2 regions of the Pseudomonas kulmbachensis genome follow, and region 2 is predicted to be linked to the other one. Evidence: predicted binding sites of a transcription regulator. Region 2 holds the regulator's gene; the other holds the start of a gene.
What was found. The regulator FliA, encoded in region 2, starts transcription of late flagellar genes. The targets are predictions, from matches to a motif close to CTAAAGTTTNNNNNNNNNNNGCCGNTAA.
Positions count from the first base shown of each region.

Region 1: a site for FliA is predicted at 1,254-1,281, ahead of motA (flagellar motor stator protein MotA). Genes of this name have one in related genera too.

Region 1 is NZ_OY817088.1:4,841,125-4,844,540, reverse strand. Features, by position in the region: partial or broken gene U5A05_RS22215 (HDOD domain-containing protein) at 1-1,183, opposite strand, end outside; gene motA (flagellar motor stator protein MotA) at 1,350-2,201, shown strand; gene motB (flagellar motor protein MotB) at 2,205-3,185, shown strand; gene rsgA (small ribosomal subunit biogenesis GTPase RsgA) at 3,297-3,416, opposite strand, start outside.
Region 2 is NZ_OY817088.1:3,509,295-3,512,710, forward strand. Features, by position in the region: gene U5A05_RS16255 (protein phosphatase CheZ) at 1-121, opposite strand, end outside; gene U5A05_RS16260 (chemotaxis response regulator CheY) at 142-513, opposite strand; gene fliA (RNA polymerase sigma factor FliA) at 716-1,456, opposite strand; gene fleN (flagellar synthesis regulator FleN) at 1,456-2,283, opposite strand; gene flhF (flagellar biosynthesis GTPase FlhF) at 2,403-3,416, opposite strand, start outside.

The DNA of each region.
Region 1 (3,416 bases), 1.3 Mb from region 2:
GGTCAGCAACATCATCCGGCGCATGCCGCACGCGAGCAAGGCTTCACGGGCGCAGGTGGTCAGGTGCATCGGGTTAGTAAACGCGCTCGGTTGCTCCAACAGTTCCCCACAATGCTTGCGCCACGCGGTCAGTGCCTCGGCCGATGGCGGTGGTGCAGCCAGCGCGGCGGGGCCGGTACGGCGTGCATCCCACGGCCAGAGCAACGCCTGGGCCGGGTGCCAGAGGTCTGGCAGCGAGTGGTAGCGAGTGGTAGCGTGCGCTGCTCACGGCCTGTTGGTGCGCCTGCTGTTGCACTTCATCCAGCGGCATTTGCAGGTACAGGCTGGTGATAAACTGCCAGCGCAAATTATGCGGTGTGTCCCAGGCCTGCTGGGCCGACAGCGCCAGGCAGTTGGCCAGTAACACGCTGTTGGCGGGATGGTTGAGCCAGCGCCGCAGTGCCGGCTCTGCGTCCAGCTGCTGTTGCTGGCGCAGCGGATGATGAGTGTCGCGTGCAATGTGCAACACCTTGACCAGCGTGAGACGCTCGTTGGTGATTACCGTATGACTATGCGTCACCCAGGCCGGCAGTCGCCACAGCTCGGCCAGCGTGCGGCAGATCTCAAACAGCGGTACACCAAACAGGGCCAGCTCGACTTTTTTGGCGCACTCGCCTTGCTCGATTACCCGTCGTTCCCAGGCTTCAAGCAGTAGCGGGTGGGCAAGCGCCAGGGCCCACAGCGGCGACAGAAACAGCAAGCTGCTCCAATAGATTTCTTGCCAGAGCCGCGCCAGACGATTGCCGAACAGGCCAATGGCTTGCTGTGCCGCGTGCTGGCTGATGAGCTGGATTTGCCGATAGGCCAGCGGGATTTCTTCGATTGCCAGGGCGGGTACGTTTTCGAGCAATGCTTGCGTACGTTTCAGGCCCAGGCGATTGATGGCCACTTCAAGGCTTTCGGCAGGCTCGCTCAGGCTGCTCTGGGCTTGCTGATTAGCCTCGCGAATCAGCCTAAGCGCGAGTGCCGGGCTGTCCTGCATGACCTCGGCAATCTCGCGCAATGAGCGGCGATTGTCGTTGATTGCCTTGTATGCCCGCAGATGGCTGTTCTGCGGAATCGGCAGATCAACAGCGTCCAGGCGTGCGACCCAGGCATCGAGGGTGGTGGGTGTAGATGTCGGTGCGCAGGTTTCGTTGGCCATGGTGGGAACGCGGTCATCATCGATTGTGGACACGCCCGTAATGGGTTGAATGGCTTTTCGGCTTTACCGCCTATAGTCTGGCGCAGATTCGCCGATAAGGAGAAGAAGAGTTTTAGCTTCGCTGGAATATGACCTCGACCCCGACTTACTAAGTACCTTTATATCTATGGCTAAAATTATCGGCATCATTGTTGTGTTCGCGAGTGTGCTCGGCGGATACGTGCTTTCCCACGGCAAGATCGGGGCGCTGATCCAGCCGTTCGAGGTTTTGATCATCGGTGGGGCGGCCTTTGGCGCGTTCCTGCAAGCCAACCCCGGTTACATGACCATGCATGTGATCAAAAAATCACTCGGCATGTTTGGCTCGCGGTTCTCCCACGCTTTTTACCTGGAAGTACTGGGGCTGGTTTACGAGATTCTGAACAAGAGTCGCCGCGAAGGCATGATGGCCATCGAGAGCGATATTGAAGACGCGGCTGCAAGTCCGATCTTCTCCAAATACCCCACGGTACTTAAAGATGAGCGCATGACCGCGTTTATCTGTGATTACCTGCGCATCATGTCGTCGGGCAACATGGCACCCCACGAGCTGGAGGGGCTGTTCGACATGGAACTGTTCAACCTCAAGGAAGAACTGGAGCATCCTTCCCATGCCGTTACCGGGATCGCGGACGGAATGCCCGGCTTCGGTATTGTGGCGGCGGTATTGGGTATTGTCGTGACCATGGCTTCGCTGGGTGAAGGTGATCAGGCGGCAATCGGCATGCACGTTGGTGCGGCCTTGGTGGGGACGTTCTTCGGTATTTTGGCTGCGTACGGTTTCTTCGGGCCTTTGGCGACGTCCTTGGCTCACGACGCCAAGGAAGAACTCAACGTGTACGAGTCGATCAAGGCTTCGCTGGTAGCTTCGGCCTCGGGCATGCCGCCGTCACTGGCAGTCGAATTTGGTCGTAAAGTGCTGTATCCCAAGCATCGACCAAGTTTTTCCGAGCTCGAACAAGTGGTTCGCGGTCGCTGATTTATGGAAAACAACCAACCCATCATCATCAAACGCGTCAAACGCTACGCTTCAGGCCATCACGGTGGTGCCTGGAAAATTGCCTTCGCTGACTTTGCCACGGCAATGATGGCGTTCTTCCTGGTGATGTGGCTGATGACGGCCGCCACTCCAGAGCAAAAAATCGCCATTGGCGGGTATTTCAAAGACCCGATCGGTTTCAGTGAGAGCGGCACGCCGTACATCATTGATTTGGGCGGCACGCCCGCGTTGGCGCCGGAGAACACCCTCAATCCTGAAGAAAAACTGCAGCCGCAGCCCGACAAGATCAAGGTCGATGCGGAGCAGGTTGAGAGCATGGCCGAACAAGTCGAGAAAGAGCGCCTTGAACTGCTGCTTCAGGAGTTGCAGAACAAGGTTGAAGAAAACCCGCAACTGCGCAAATTCAAGGATCAGCTGCTGTTCGAGATCACCCCTGACGGTCTGCGAATTCAAATCACCGACGCGGCAAACCGGCCGATGTTTGATGTTGGCAGTGCGCGGCTCAAGCCGTACTTCGAAGATATCTTGCTGGCCATGGCTGACACCATCAAGGCTGTGCCCAACAAAGTCAGCATCAGCGGCCACACCGATGCCATGCCCTATGCGGGAGGTGGTGATTTTGGCAACTGGGAGTTGTCGGCCAACCGCGCCAATGCGGCCCGGCGTGCCCTGGTGGCGGGCAGCTACCCGGAAACGCAGATTGCCCGGGTAGTGGGTTATGCCTCGTCAGTGTTGTTCGACAAGGCCGACCCCTATAACCCGATCAACCGCCGAATCGATATCGTGGTACTGACCAAAAAGGCCCAGCAAGCGATTGAGGGTGAGCAAGGGGCAGAGTCGGTGAAGCCACAGGATCTGCCCAAAGGCCCGGTCGATCCGATCAAGTTGCCCGCCGATAAACAGCCGATGCCGATGCATGAAGAGCGCCAGAAGCTCAACTTGTTTGACGACAAGGCACCGTAACTTTGTAGCCGCTGCCGCAGGCTGCGATAAGGTCCGAAGGACCTTCGCTCTGAAAAGCGCGACCCCTTCGGGCTCGATCGCAGCCTGCGGCAGCGGCTACATTTATGCGGCTTAGTAACTCGACTCAGGCAAGCTGGCAATGATCGAGCGATAGCTGTTCATGCGTTGCTGCTGCACGCGGCCATCTTCAAGAGCCATCAGCAAAGCACAGCCCGGCTCGCGGTCGTGTTT
Region 2 (3,416 bases):
GTTCGTGAATCAGCTGCACGGCATCGCCAAATTGGCCTCTTTCAAGGCTTTCGACCAATTCGTGAGCATGTTTTTTCAGGGTCGACTCAAAATCACCCTGTGTGGATTCTTTATGCTCCATAGCGCCCCCAAGGCAACCGATCAACCGATGCGATCAAAGATCTTTTCGATCTTGTCTTTGAGTGCGATAGCCGTGAATGGCTTGACCACATAACCGTTAACTCCGGCCTGGGCCGCTTCGATGATCTGCTCGCGCTTGGCTTCAGCTGTCACCATCAGCACTGGCAAGTGCTTGAGTTTTTCGTCTGCACGCACGTGGCGCAACAGCTCGATACCGGTCATGCCCGGCATGTTCCAGTCGGTCACCAAAAAGTCGATTTGCCCCAGGTTGAGGATCGGCAGCGCCGTGGTGCCGTCATCCGCCTCGACCGTGTTGGTGAAACCAAGGTCACGCAACAGGTTTTTGATGATCCGCCGCATCGTTGAAAAATCATCAACGATGAGGATTTTCATGTTCTTGTCCAATTCGACCTCCAAGCAGTCTTAAACGCGTCCTGTCTGGGGACGCGCCATTCAATCAATTCGTTTTCAAAAACCGCCCAAATCGACTGTGGGAGCGGGCTTGCTCGCGATGCAGGCGGCGCGGTTTTTCTGATTCACCGTGTCGATCCCATCGCGAGCAAGCCCGCTCCCACAATAAGTGCACGTGTTCCCGTCAGTGCGCTCGCCACTGGCTCAGACGCGCACGCAGGCGTGCGGCGCACTGGCTGTGCAACTGGCTGACACGGGATTCACTGACCCCCAGCACTTCGCCGATTTCCTTGAGGTTCAACTCCTCGTCGTAGTACAGCGCCAACACCAGACGCTCGCGCTCGGGCAGATGGGCAATCGCATCGGCCAAGGCGGCCTGGAAGCGCTCGTCTTCCAGATCTCGCGATGGCTCCGTGTGGGCACTCACGCCATCTTCATGCAGCCCTTCGTGTTCGCCGTCCTGCAACAGGTCGTCAAAACTGAACAGGCGGCTGCCCAGGGTGTCATTCAAGATGGCGTAATAATCATCAAGGCTTAACTGGAGTTCGGCCGCAACTTCATGATCTTTAGCGTCACAACCGGTTTTTGCTTCAATTACCCGAATTGCATCACTGACCATGCGTGTATTGCGGTGCACCGAACGCGGCGCCCAATCGCCCTTGCGCACTTCATCAAGCATCGCGCCACGGATACGGATGCCGGCGTAAGTCTCGAAACTCGCGCCCTTGCTCGCGTCGTATTTGCCCGATACTTCAAGCAGGCCGATCATCCCGGCCTGAATCAAGTCATCCACCTGCACGCTGGCAGGCAAACGCGCCAGCAAGTGATAGGCAATGCGCTTGACCAGAGGGGCGTAGCGCTCGATCAGCTCATACTGGGTGTCACGCGACGACTTGCTGTACATGCGATAACCGCTGGCCGTCATTAAAAACGCCCCCCTGCTTGCTGCACCAGACGCTCGACAAAGAACTCCAGGTGGCCCCTGGGGTTGGCGGGCAATGGCCAGGTATCAACTTTTTGCGCAATGGCCTTGAACGCCAGCGAGCACTTGGAGCGCGGGAACGCTTCGTAAACGGCGCGCTGCTTTTGTACGGCCTTGCGCACGCACTCGTCGTAAGGCACGGCACCCACATACTGCAGGGCTACATCCAGAAAACGGTCGGTAACCTTGGTCAGTTTGGCGAACAGATTGCGCCCTTCCTGGGGGCTTTGGGCCATATTGGCCAGTACGCGAAAGCGGTTCATCCCGTAATCGCGATTAAGCAGTTTGATCAGCGCATAGGCATCGGTGATCGACGTCGGCTCGTCGCACACCACCAGCAGCACTTCCTGGGCGGCGCGCACAAAGCTGACCACCGACTCGCCGATCCCGGCAGCGGTGTCGATCACCAGTACATCCAGGTTATCGCCAAGGTCGCTGAATGCCTGGATCAGGCCGGCATGCTGCGCCGGGCTCAGATGCACCATGCTCTGGGTGCCCGAAGCCGCCGGCACGATGCGAATTCCGCCGGGGCCTTGCAGCAATACGTCGCGCAGCTCGCAACGACCCTCGACCACATCGGCCAGGGTAAATTTGGGGGTCAAGCCCAGCAGGACATCGACATTTGCCAGCCCAAGGTCCGCGTCCATCAACAGAACGCGCCTGCCCAGCTCGGCCAATGCGATGGACAAGTTGACTGACACGTTAGTTTTACCGACGCCACCCTTGCCGCCGGTCACTGCGATCACCTGTACGGGATGCATGCTGCCCATGATCTTTCTTTACCTTGTCTTACTTAGACGCGGCTACATGCGATGGCTGCTCGTTCCCCTGCGGAACAAAATTTTCAGACCATCCGATGTAGGTACATTGCAACGTAATCTTGACTGCCTCAGCCGACCCGTTTGGGAGGGCTGTGATAGATATCGGCAAACATGTCTGCCATAGCTTCTTCGCTGGGTTCTTCCTGCATCTGCACACTCACTGCGCGACTCACCAGTTGGTGCCGACGCGGCAAGTGAAGGTCGTCCGGAATCCGTGGGCCGTCAGTGAGATAAGCCACCGGCAGCGCATTGCTGATCGCCAGGCTCAACACCTCGCCCAGGCTTGCTGTCTCATCCAGCTTGGTCAGGATGCAACCCGCCAACCCGCAACGCTTGTAACTGAGGTACGCCGCCGTCAGCACCTGTTTCTGGCTGGTGGTGGCCAATACCAAATAATTTCGCGCCTTGATCCCGCGCCCAGCCAGGCTTTCAAGCTGCAAACGCAACGCCGGATCACTGGCCTGCAGGCCCGCGGTATCCACCAGCACCACGCGCTTGCGCACCAGCGGCTCGAGGGTCTGGCCCAACGACTGGCCGGGAGCGACGTGGGTCACCGGTACATTGAGAATTCGGCCCAGGGTCTTGAGTTGCTCCTGAGCGCCAATTCGAAAGCTGTCCATGCTCACCAGAGCGATATTCTGCGCGCCGTACTTGAGTACATAACGCGCCGCCAGCTTGGCCAGCGTAGTGGTTTTACCCATCCCCGCAGGCCCGACCATCGCAATCACGCCGCCCTCTTCCAGCGGCTCCAGCTCCGGTGTAGCGATCATCCGCGCCAAGTGCGCCAGCAACATTCGCCAGGCCTGGCGCGGCTCTTCGATACCGGCCACTTGGGCCAGCAGATCACGCGACAGCGGCCCGGACAGACCGATACGCTGCAAGCGGCGCCACAGATTGGCCTGCGCTGGTTTGGCATCCTGCAACTGGCTCCAGGCCAACGAGCCGAGCTGCACTTCAAGCAATTCACGCAAACCGTTCAGCTCATGACGCATATTGTCGAATGCGCGCTGATCAACCGTCGGTGCGACGGGCGCAGGCGCAGGGCGTGGCGGCTCTTCCAGCGTCGGCTCGATCAACGGCTC